2 regions of the Hydrogenophaga pseudoflava genome follow, and region 2 is predicted to be linked to the other one. Evidence: riboswitches for the same ligand, from Rfam matches in the RefSeq annotation. Region 2 holds a riboswitch; the other holds the start of a gene.
What was found. Region 2 has a riboswitch for cobalamin ahead of HPF_RS10085 (TonB-dependent receptor domain-containing protein). Riboswitches for the same ligand answer to the same signal wherever they lie in the genome.
Positions count from the first base shown of each region.

Region 1: another riboswitch for cobalamin. It lies ahead of HPF_RS17765 (energy-coupling factor ABC transporter permease); the one in region 2 lies ahead of HPF_RS10085 (TonB-dependent receptor domain-containing protein).

Region 1 covers NZ_CP037867.1:3,693,450-3,699,289, reverse strand. The annotation lists gene HPF_RS17790 (ABC transporter substrate-binding protein) at 1-485, shown strand, start outside; gene modC (molybdenum ABC transporter ATP-binding protein) at 495-1,598, opposite strand; gene modB (molybdate ABC transporter permease subunit) at 1,595-2,284, opposite strand; gene modA (molybdate ABC transporter substrate-binding protein) at 2,286-3,041, opposite strand; gene HPF_RS17770 (VF530 family protein) at 3,136-3,420, shown strand; cobalamin riboswitch at 3,795-4,035, shown strand; gene HPF_RS17765 (energy-coupling factor ABC transporter permease) at 4,272-4,949, shown strand; gene cobM (precorrin-4 C(11)-methyltransferase) at 4,963-5,745, shown strand; gene HPF_RS17755 (sirohydrochlorin chelatase) at 5,742-5,840, shown strand, end outside.
Region 2 covers NZ_CP037867.1:2,072,334-2,078,173, reverse strand. The annotation lists gene HPF_RS10095 (cobalamin-binding protein) at 1-457, opposite strand, end outside; gene HPF_RS10090 (cobyrinic acid a,c-diamide synthase CobB) at 454-1,806, opposite strand; gene HPF_RS10085 (TonB-dependent receptor domain-containing protein) at 1,815-3,641, opposite strand; cobalamin riboswitch at 3,721-3,972, opposite strand; gene HPF_RS10080 (hypothetical protein) at 4,023-4,253, shown strand; gene HPF_RS10075 (cell division protein ZapA) at 4,250-4,627, shown strand; RNA gene ssrS (6S RNA) at 4,697-4,877, shown strand; gene HPF_RS10070 (sulfite exporter TauE/SafE family protein) at 4,948-5,763, shown strand; gene rraA (ribonuclease E activity regulator RraA) at 5,770-5,840, opposite strand, start outside.

The DNA.
Region 1 (5,840 bases), 1.6 Mb from region 2:
TCGGCCCCAAGGCCGACCCGGCCGGCACCAAGGGCAACGACATCGTGGCCGCGCTCAAGAAGATCGCCACCGCCAATGCGCCCTTCGTTTCGCGCGGCGACAAGAGCGGCACGCACGCGGCCGAGCTGCGCTTCTGGAAGATGACCGACACCGATGCCAACAAGGGCAGCGGCTACAAGGAATGCGGCTGCGGCATGGGCCCGGCGCTGAACATTGGCGCGAGCAGCGGAGCCTACGTGCTGGCCGACCGCGGCACCTGGCTCAACTTCAAGAACCGCGCCGACATGGCCGTTCTGGTGGAAGGTGACAAGCGCCTGTTCAACCAGTACGGCGTGATGCTGGTGAGCGCCGCCAAGCACCCGCAGGTGAAGACGGCCGACGGCCAGAAGTTTGTCGACTGGGTCACCGGCCCCGCCGGCCAGAAGGCCATCGCCGATTACAAGATCGGCGGCGAGCAGCTGTTCTTTCCGAACGCCACGAAATGACAGTGCGCCTCAGCGCACCATCGCCACGCCCTTGATCTGGGCGTAGACCAGCTGACCCGGCGCCAGCGCCAGGCGCCGGGCCGACAGGCTGCTGATGCGCGAGAGCAGGGTGGCGCCCTGGCCGTCGGCGCCCAGGCGCAGGCTCACCACCACCTGCGCCAGGGCGTTGTCCGTCAGGCTGTCCACCACCGCCGGCAGCACGTTGAGCACGCTGGTCTGCGCAGGCATCACCAGCGACAGGCTCACATCCCGCGCCTGGATGTGCAGGCGCGCACGCGTGCCAGGCTGCGGCACACCCTGGCGCGACTGCGGCAGCAGCAACTGCCCACCGTCGATGTCGTAGACCGCGAGCTGGTCCGCGGGCGAATAGCCGCTGCAGTGGCCCTGCAGCACCGAGACCGCACTGTCACCGCGCGCGAGCGGCAGGTTGCTGCGCGTGAGCATCTGGGCCAGCGGGCCGTCGGCCAGCACCTGGCCCTCTTCGAGCAACACCACGTGGTCGGCCAGCCGCGCCACCTCGTCCAGCGAATGCGTCACATAGACCACCGGCACGTCCAGCGCCTCGTGCAGCTGCTCCAGCCAGGGCAGGATCTCGGCCTTGCGCGCCGTGTCCAGGGCGGCCAGCGGCTCGTCCATCAGCAGCAGCTGCGGGCTGGTGGCCAGCGCGCGGGCAATGGCCACGCGCTGGCGCTCGCCGCCCGAGAGCTCGTGCGGCCGGCGCTGCAGCAGGTGGCCGATGCCCAGCAGCTCCAGCCCGTGGCGCCAGTCGTGCCGGCGCTGCGCGGCCGGTGTGCGGTCGAAGCCGAAGCGCAGGTTGCCCTCCACCGTCAGGTGGTCGAACAGGCTGGCCTCCTGGAACACATAGCCCAGTGCGCGCTGGTGCGTGGGCAGGAACACACCGCGCGCGCTGTCCTGCCAGGTCTGGCCGTCCACCACCACCGCGCCGGTGGCCTGGCGTTCCAGCCCGGCGAGCACGCGCAGGCAGGTGGTCTTGCCGCTGCCCGAAGGGCCGAACAGCGCGGTGATGCCGTGGCCCGGCAGGGCCAGTTGCACGTCGAGCGTGAAATCGCCCCGGTCCAGCCGGGCGTTCAGGGTCAGTGTGGTCTTGCTCATGCGGTGCGCACCCGGCGCGCCTGCCGCGCGTTGAAGAACTGCAGCGCCATCAGCACCGTGAAGGCGAACACCAGCATCACCGCCGCCAGCCGGTGCGCATCGGCGTATTCCAGCGCCTCGACATGGTCGAAGATCTGCACCGAGACCACCCGGGTCACGCCCGGGATGTTGCCGCCCACCATCAGCACCACGCCGAACTCGCCCACCGTGTGCGCGAAGCTCATGATGCAGCCGGTCACGATGCCCGGCCGGCACAGCGGCAGCACCACATGAAAGAAGCGGTCCAGCGGCGAGGCGCGCAGCGTGGCCGCTGCCTCCAGCGGCCGCTCGCCCAGGGCCTGCATGCTGTTGAGGATGGGCTGCACCATGAACGGCAGCGAATAGAACACCGAGGCCACCACCAGCCCGGCGAAGGTGAAGGGCAGGGTGGGCAGACCCAGGGACACCATCCAGGCGCCGATGGGCCCGTTCGGCCCCAGCCCCACCAGCAGATAAAAGCCCAGCACCGACGGCGGCAGCACCAGCGGCAGCGCCACCAGCGCGCCCACGGGCCTGGCCACCCAGCTGCGCGAGCGCGCCAGCCACCACGCCAGCGGCGTGCCCAGCAGCAACAGGATCAGCGTGGTCAGCGCAGCGACTTTGAAGGTCAACCACAGCGCCTGGAGGTTGTCCGGGGTGAGGAACATGTCAGAGGTCGTAGCCGTAACTGCGGATCAGGTCCTTGATGTTCGGGCTCTGCAGCAGCTTGAACAGCTCTTTCGCAGCCTCGTTGTTCGCTCCCCGCTTGAGCAACACCGCGTCCTGCCGGATGGCGTCGTATTGGGTCTGCGGAATCACCCACATCGACCCTTCTTTGAGTTGGCCGCCTTCCAGCACCTGCGACATCGCCACAAAGCCCACGTCGGCGTTGCCGGTCTTCACGAAGTTGAAGGTCTGGCCGATGCTCTCGCCCTGCACCAGCTTCGGCGCCAGCGCGTCCTTCAGGCCCAGTTTGTCCAGCACCTGCAGCGCGGCGGCGCCGTAGGGCGCGGTCTTGGGGTTGGCGAAAGCCACCTTGCCCAGGTCGGCCGCCTTGAGCACCGCGCCCTGGCCGTCCACACGGCCGGGCCTGACCGACCACAGCACCAGCTTGCCGTTGGCGTAGGTGAAGCGCGTGCCCGGCTGCGCCAGACCGTCCTTCTCCAGCATCTCGGGGCGTTCGTTGTCGGCCGAGAGGAACACATCGAACGGCGCGCCGTTCTTGATCTGCGTGTAGAACGCGCCCGACGCGCCGGTGGAGATCTTCAGCGTGTGGCCGGTGGTCTTCTGCAGCACCGCGGCGATGGCCTTGATCGGCTCGGCGAAGTTGGCAGCGACGGCCACCTGGGCTTCGGCGGCTTGGGCGGCGGTGTGCGTGAACGCGGTGCACAGCAGGACGGAAAGGGCAGAGAGCAGCAGACGCATGGGCACCTCGGTATGAAGCGGAATGGTGGCGGGGATCGTTATCCCAAAATGGAATAGCGAGTGTAGCGCGTGGCCAGCCGGGCAGAATCGCGGCATGACAGACGCACCACCGCCGGCCGAACAGCCCCGCAACCTCCTCCACGGCGTGACCCTCGAGGCCATGGTCCGCGCACTGGAGGCGCACTACGGTTGGGACGAGCTTGCGCGGCGCATCCCCATCCGCTGCTTCGCGATCGACCCGAGCGTCAAGTCCAGCCTGACGTTCCTGCGCAAGACGCCATGGGCGCGGGAGAAGGTGGAGGGGCTTTACCTGTTCATGCTGCGGGAGGCGCGGCGGTCGCAGCGGGGTAGCGTCAGAGGTTTCCAGGGCGGTGGCTGAGGAGCAAGGCCGCCGTGTCATTGGCGGCAAAGCAGCGATTGCCGTGGTTCGGGGGTATCCGCTCCAGGACTGCTTTGGTAGACGAGGCGGTCATTCAAATACCTTCAGCGGTCCTGGTCCAAAGACGAGATTCACCTTGCGATGCGTCGGCAACCAACAAGTTGCGCCCACCTGTGTGAAGGCACTGATCCCGAGGGTTCCGTTCAGCCGCGAAACAGTACTCACCCAGCACCCTTGCTTCAAGATCGCAGCATTGGAATTCAGAGTGCCCATGTCAGCCACGACGAATGGCTTTCAGGTGCGCTATGTCCCGATGCACGGGATCTGAGATTGCAACGTCGCCCCTCAAAAGGCCTCGAGCTGTTTTTCGGGGTATAGAATAAAAAGCTGTTGGTGCTCGTGATGCTGTTCAGGCATTGCAGTTCAACGGGAAGCAGGAGGGCGAGTCCCACACGGACGAACCTAACCTGCGCTGCCCCCGCAACGGTAAGCAGACGGGTGGACCAAGGCATTGCCAAGGCCCCCATTTCTCAAAATTTCGCCACTGGGTCACACCGGGAAGGCTTTGGGAAACGTTCTGTCAGCCCGGATACCGGCCAACAAGGAGGCTGTGCCCCAGGCGCAGCCGCATTACCCAAACACCGTCGGGGAAGGCGGTGAGGGGTCTTTGTCGGTGTCCTCATGTCGTCCCTTCGCATTGCTTTGCGAGTCTGTGCCAGCGCCTGCGCCTGCGCCTGCGCTCGCAGGGGGCTGTCCGTTCGCCGCTGGAACCTGTGCTCGCTTTCCCCTTGGGTCTTTGCCGCCTTTTCAACCGCGTTGTGTCCAACGCACCCAACCCAAGGAGTCACTTCATGCACATCGAACCAGGTCTGGTGGACGGGGCCAAGCTCGCACTGAGCTACGCCACAGCGGCCGCCTGTGGCGGCTACACGCTCAAGCTGTCTGCCGACATGCTCAAAACAGATGGCGCGGCAGCCCTGCTGCTGCGGGCCCTGCTGGCGACGGCGCTGGTGTTCTGCTTTTTCGAGGTGCTGCCGCACCACCCGGTGGGCGTGTCCGAGGTGCACCTGATCCTGGGCACCACGCTGATGCTGCTGTTCGGCGCGGCGCCCGCGGCCATCGGGCTGGCGGGCGGCCTGCTGATCCAGGGCCTGTTCTTTGCACCTTTTGACCTGCCGCAGTACGGCATGAACCTGACCACGCTGCTGGTGCCGCTGTTCGCCACCGCAGCGCTGGCTCGGCGCGTCATTCCCGACCAGATGGCCTATGTGGATCTGCGCTACGGCCAGGCCCTGAAGCTGTCCCTGGCTTACCAGGGCGGCATCGTGCTGTGGGTGGGCTTCTGGGCGCTGTACGGGCGTGGCCTGGGCGCCGAGAACCTGGTGAGCATCGGCAGCTTCGGCGCCGCCTACATGAGCGTGGTGCTGGCCGAGCCGCTGATCGACCTGGCCGTGCTCGCACTGGCCAAGACGCTGCGCGGCCTGCAGGGCAGCGCGGTGGTGGAGCGCCGTCTGCACCAGGCCGCCTGACCGGGGGCACACCATGGGCCTCGGAACGGTCTGGTTTGTGGGGGCGGGTCCGGGCGATCCGGACCTGGTCACTGTCAAGGGGCGCGACCTGATCGCGCGCGCAGGGGCCATCCTGTTCGCCGGGTCGCTGGTGAACGAGGCGGCCACCCGCTGGGCACCGCCGGGCTGCGTCATCGCTGACAGCAAGGACATGACGCTGGAGCAGATGTCGGCCTGGCTGATCGCAAACGCGGCGCGCTGCGACACCGTGGTGCGCCTGCAGACCGGCGACCCGGCCCTCTACGGTACGCTGATCGAACTGGTGCAGCCGCTGGATGCGGCCGGTGCGCCGGTGGCGGTGGTGCCGGGCGTGTCCTCGGCCATGGCCTCGGCGGCGGCGGCGGTCGAGAGCTTCACCCTGCCCGAGGTCACGCAGACCACCATCTTCACGCGGGTGGAGGGCCGCACGCCCATGCCCGACGGCGAGGACCTGGCGGCGCTCGCGGCGCACCGCACGACCTTGTGCATCTTCCTGTCCATCACGCTGCTGCACAAGGTGGAGGCCGGTCTGCGCCAGGCCGGCTGGCCCGACGACGCGCCGGTGCTGGTGGTGCACAAGGCCAGCTGGCCCGGCGAGGAGCGCATCGTGCGCGGCACGCTGGCCACCATCAAACAACAGTGCCGCGACGCCGGCATCGTCAGCCAGGCCATGGTGATCGCCAGCCCCACGCTGGGCGCGCGCCACTGGCCCGAGCTGACCAGGTCCCGGCTCTACGACCCGGGCTTCACACACCGCTTCAGGAAAGCCACGACATGAACGACACCACGATCCTGCTGGTGGGCCACGGCTCGCGCGAGGACTCCGGCAACCAGGAAATCCGCGACTTCGTCGACCAGTGGCGCGCCCGCCAA
Region 2 (5,840 bases):
CGAAGAACACTTTCGGCCGGCGCTTGCCCGTTGCCTCCAGCGCGGCCACCTCGGCGCGGATGGCGTCCAGGCGCTGGCGCATGGCCGCGATGCGCGCCAGACCTTCGTCGGCGCAACCGACCATGGCCGCGACCTGGAACAGCATGGAAAAAATTTCGTCCACGCTGCGCTGGTTGAACACCGTCACCTGCACGCCAGCGCGGATCAGCGCGGCGGCGATGTCGGCCTGCAGGTCGGAAAAACCGAACACGCAGTCGGGCCGCAGTTCGAGGATCTTGTCGATCTTGGCGTTGAGGAAGGCACTGACCTTGGGCTTCTCGTCGCGCGCCCGGCGCGGCCGCACGGTGTAGCCGCTGATGCCGACGACGCGCGCCTCCTGCCCCAGCAGGTACAGCCACTCGGTCGTCTCTTCGGTCAGGCAGACGATGCGTTGCGGTCCGGGCAGCACGGTCTTCATGCGGTCTCCGCCAGAAACAGTTGTGCCGTGGCCTCGGGGTTGGAAGCAAACCATGCGTGGAAATAGCTCGCACGCACCGGGCCCTGGCCGTACACGGCCTCGGGTCGACCGAACCTGCCGCCCGGCACGGTGTGGGCCACGGGCGCCAGCGGCGACGTGGTCAGCGAGTAGTGGAAGGTGTGCCCCCGCAGCTCGCCGAGCGCCGTGTCCCAGCGCTGCGGGCCGAGGGCGGCCAGGCGCGGCTGCATCGCCACCTCGCCAGGCAGAAGGCCCCACATCGGCACCCGCGAGCCATCGGCCAGCGTCAGCCCCTCGAACAGCGGCATCATGCCGCCGCACTCGGCCCAGACCGGCTTGCCGGCGGCGACATGCGCGGCCAGCGCGGCGCGGCAACGCGTGCCCTTCCCCAGCGCGTCGGCGTGCAGTTCGGGGTAGCCGCCGGGCAGCCAGACCGCGTCGCAGTCGGGCACCGCCTCGTCGGCCACCGGCGAGAAAAACACCAGCCTGGCTCCCAGCGCGCGCAGCGTATCGAGGTTGGCCGGGTAGGTGAAGCAGAAGGCCGCGTCGCGCGCCACCGCCACGGTGCACCCGCGCAGCAGCGGCGCCACCGGACGCTCGGCTTGCGCTTCAAAATGAACGGCCCAGCGCTGCCAGCCGGTCACATCGAGCTGGCCCAGCGGCGTGGCCGCCATCGCGTCGGCCAGCGCGTCCAGCCGTGCCATCGCATCGGGCAGTTCGGACGCCACCGTCAGGCCCAGGTGGCGCTCGGGCAGCGCAAAACCGGTGTCGCGCCGCAGACCGCCCAGCCAGCCCGCGTCGATACCCGCCGGCTCGCGGCCCAGATCGTCGCCGCGCACCGAGGCCCGCAGCATCTTCTCGTGCCCTTCGCTGGCCACGCGGTTGGCCAGCACACCGGCCCAGGGCAGGCCCAGGCGGTAGTGGCGCAGGCCGTGCACCAGCGCGCCGAAGGTGCCGGCCATGGAGCCGGCGTCGATCACCGCCAGCACCGGAATGCCCAGCTTCACCGCCAGATCGGCCGCACTCGGCTCACCATCGAACAAGCCCATCACTCCTTCGATCAGGATCAGGTCGCTGCTCGCTGCGGCCTCGTGCAGCCGCGCGCGCAGGTCGTGCTCGCCGTTGAGCCAGAGGTCCAGGTTGTGCACCGGGTGGCCGCTGGCCAACTGGTGCCAGTGCGGGTCCAGAAAGTCCGGCCCACACTTGAACACCCGCACGCGCCGCCCGGCCCGCGCGTGCAACCGCGCCAGCGCCGCGGTGACCGTGGTCTTGCCCTGGCCGGAGGCCGGCGCAGCGATCAGCAAGGCGGGACAGACGGCGGCGCGATCCATCGTGAACCTCAGCGGGGCGACCAGCTCAGACCCAGGTAGAAGCTGCGACCGGCCGTTGCGTAGCCCAGCACCGACTCGTAGTCCTTGTCGGTGACGTTGTCCACACGCGCCAGCAGCCGCCAGTCACGCGCGATGTCGGTGCTGGCCGTCAGGTTCAGCAGCGTGTGGGCAGGCAAAGGTTTCGTGTTGGCTTCGTCGTCGTAGCGCTTGCCCAGGTGCTGGACCTCACTGCCCAGGCGCCAGCCCCCCACCGGCACGTCCGCCGTCAGCGTGGCCTGCGTTTCGGCGCGGCGCGCCAGCAGCTTGCCGGTTTCGGCGTTCTTCGGGCGCATCAGGTCCAGCGAAGCGCCCAGGGCCACCTCGCCCAGTGTCGTGCCGCCGGCCAGCGTCACGCCGGTGTAGGTGGCACGGCCGGTGTTGCCGTAACAGCCGGCGTAGTCGCCCACGCCGTTGACACAGCTGCCCGGGCCGGCCAGGTAGTCGATCAGGTCTTTGACGCGATTGCGGTAGACCACCACGGAGGCGCGGCTCGCAGCCTCCTGCCAGCGCAGCCCCGCTTCCATGTTGCGCGCGGTTTCGGCCTTGAGGTCGGGCGTGCCGTAGATGCTGAAGCGCTGGAACAGCGTGGGGGCGCGGAAGGCCGTGCCCACCGAGCCGGTGAGCTGCAAGGTTCTGGACAACGCGTAGCCATAGGCCAGCGAGCCGGTGGTGTGGGCACCGAATTCGCTGTCGTCGTCGCGGCGGGCGTTGAGCTGCAGCGTGTGTTCACCGGCACGCAGGCCGTAACCCAGCGCAAGGGCGTTCTGATGCCGCTGGGTGTCGACCGGCGTGGTGCTGACGTTCTCCAGCTGGTCCTCCCGCCGCTCCAGGTCCACCGTGAGCTGGCCCGGCCCCACGCGCATCTCGTTGCGCAGCAGCCAGCTGTCCACCGTGGTGTCCGTCAGGTAGGTCGAGGGGGCAGTCTCGTAGCGGTCGGTTCCGCGGCTGACCCCCACGCGGGTGCTCCACACCTCGCTCCAGCGGCTGTTCCAGTTCATGCCCACAGTCTGCAGCCGCTGCCTGGCCTGGTCGTCCTGCCCCGGCATGAAACCGTCGTAGCCGGCCTTCTGGCGGTTGTCCAGCAGCGTGGCCTCCAGCTTCTGCCCCTCGGAAAGCTTCCATCCCAGTCGACCTGAGAACGACTCGTTGCGGTACCCGTCGCGGTCGGGGTTGCCGGAGGGCTTGGCGTTGAAACCATCGCTGCGTTCGGTGCCCAGACCGAAGGCGTAGTCGACCACACCATCGCCACCGCGCAGCGCGGCGTTCAGTTCGTAGGTGCTGTTCGACCCCACGCCGATGCGCAGCGAAGGGAAGAAACCCTTCTCCCCGTGCCGCGTGAAGATCTGCACGACACCAGCCATCGCATCCGAGCCATACACCGCAGCCGCCGGCCCGCGCAGCACCTCGATGCGGTCTACCTGGGACAACGGGATCGCATTCCAGGTGGCCCCGCCCGTGGATTGGGAGTCGATGCGCACGCCGTCGACGAACACCGCCGTGAAGCGGCCCTCGGCGCCTCGCACATACACACCCGTGGTGGACGCGGGACCGCCGTTGCGGTTGACGGTCATGCCCGGCAGACGCTCCAGCACGTCGGAGACCGACGCGGCACCCAGGCGGTCAATGGCGCCGCGGTCGACCAGGGTCACATCCGCCACCACATCTGTGACGGGCAGCTCGGACCGGGTCGCAGACACCACGACGGTAGGCAGGGAGGACTGTGCGAGAACAGGGAAAGCGATGGCGCATGCCAGGGGCAGCGCGGCCAGGCGCACCGGAGCAGAAAGGAAAGACATGAATGAAAACAAACGATGGTTGCCCTCGCCGTCTTCCCCGACAGCGCATGGGCGTCACGGCAACGGACCTGATTCAGGACACGTCACCACCGTGTTGGCCGGTATCCGGGCTGGCAGAACGACCTCCACCGCCTTCCCGGAGCGCCGGTCGAAACCGGTTGTCCAGTGGCTGTGGGGTGAAGGCAGGGACCGGGCGAAAGCCCGCATCCCGTCTGCTTACCGTTGCGGGGGCAGCGCAGGTTAGGTCGGTCGGCGTGGACTTCCCCTCCTGCTTCCCGTTGAACTGCGGCATGTGAACCACACCGCGAGCACCAACGGAATCCATTGTAAGCCCGTGCTCCTTGCGGCAACCCTACAATGAGTGTCTTACCAGTTGTCACCATGGCCGATCCCAAGCAAATTGACCTGATCGCCGAGCGCGTGGAACGCCTGCTCCTTCGCCATGAAGAACTGCAGCGCACCAACGCCCTGCTGATGGAGCAGGTGGCCTCGCTCAAGGCAGAACGTGACTCCATCAAGTCGCGTCTGAACGCTGCGCGTTCCCGCATCGACGCGCTGCTGGACCGGTTGCCGGTTGGAATCGAGCCCCCCTCCCACAAGGACTCCGAATGAACAAGCCGGCCTCCAAGCAGATCGAGGTTCAGATCATGGGCCAGAGCTATCTGCTGGCCTGTCCGGCGGGGGGCGAGCAATCTCTGCTGGACGCCGTGGAGCGTGTGGACACCGCCATGTGCCGCATCCGGGACGCCGGCAAGGTCAAGGCCCGCGACCGCATCGCCGTGCTCGCATCCCTCAACCTGGCGTTCGAACTGTCCCAGAAGGAAGCCGAGGGGTTTTCTTCCTCGTCCTTTCTCCCTCCAGAGCCGACACCCTTGCCGGGCTCCACTCCCCAGGGCGAGTTGCCCGACGCTGCTGCGCTGGCGCGCGCGGAGGAACTGGTGCGGCGCCTCGACCAGGCGCTGGGCAGTGACGGCCAGTTGATCTGAATCAGGAACCGGCCCTCAACTTTTCCGACGGGCGAGCCCATCCATAGGGCCGCCAGCCTCTACAATTTGCCCTGTCTGCAGTGCGTGCCGGGCTTTATATTTCCTTGAACCAATGCTCCATGAGCCCGGGCTTGGTACATAACGTGGCTGGTGTGAGCGTCTCGCGTCAGATGAACCCGAAGCCCCGTTGCCCTCGCCCACCTGAACCCCCGGTTCAGGATGACGGTCCGGTGGCACTTGCAGACACCTAATTCCCTTCGCTGCGGCCCCACGGATGTTTCCTGGGGCCGCACTCTTTTCTGCCCTCCGGATTTCCGCCCATGAGCCTTGAACCCCTGCTGATCGTCGAACTGGCCCTTCTGGGGGTGTTCACCGGGTTTCTGGCCGGCCTGCTGGGCATCGGCGGCGGCATGATCATGGTGCCGTTCATCAGCGCCATCCTCGCCCACCGTGGCGTCGCGCCCGGCCTGGCGGTGAAGATGGCCATCGCCACCTCCATGGCCACCATCATCTTCACCTCGATCTCCAGCGTTCGCGCGCACCACAAGCGCGGCGCCGTGCGGTGGGACATCGTGCGGCGTCTCGCACCGGGCATCGTTATCGGTGCCGCGGTCGCGAGCCTCGGGGTCTTTGCGGTCCTCAAGGGCGGGGCTCTGGCCTTGCTGTTCGCGCTGTTTGTGGGCTTCTCCGCCACCCAGATGCTGCTGGACAAGAAGCCGCAGGCCTCGCGCACCTTGCCGGGAACGGCCGGCCAGCTGGGTGCCGGGGGGGTGATCGGTTTTCTGTCGGGACTGGTGGGTGCCGGGGGCGGCTTCGTCAGCGTCCCGTTCATGACCTGGTGCAACGTTGCCATCCACAATGCCGTTGCCACCAGCGCAGCGCTCGGTTTTCCCATCGCACTGGCGAACGCCGCCGGGTACGTCATCTCGGGCCAGGGTGTGGCCGACCTTCCGGCGGGTTCGCTGGGCTACGTGTACCTGCCGGCACTAACGGTGATCGCCATGACCAGCGTGCTGATGGCGCCGCTCGGTGTGAAGGCCGCACACGCGCTGCCGGTGAAGTCGCTCAAGCGGGCCTTCGCGCTGATTCTCTACGTGCTCTCGGCGTACATGCTCTACAAGGGTCTGACGGCCTGAAGCCCGTCAGACGCCACGGTGCAATGGCCGGTCGGCAATCACGGTGCCATCCTCGTCGGCGTACAGCCATTCACCCG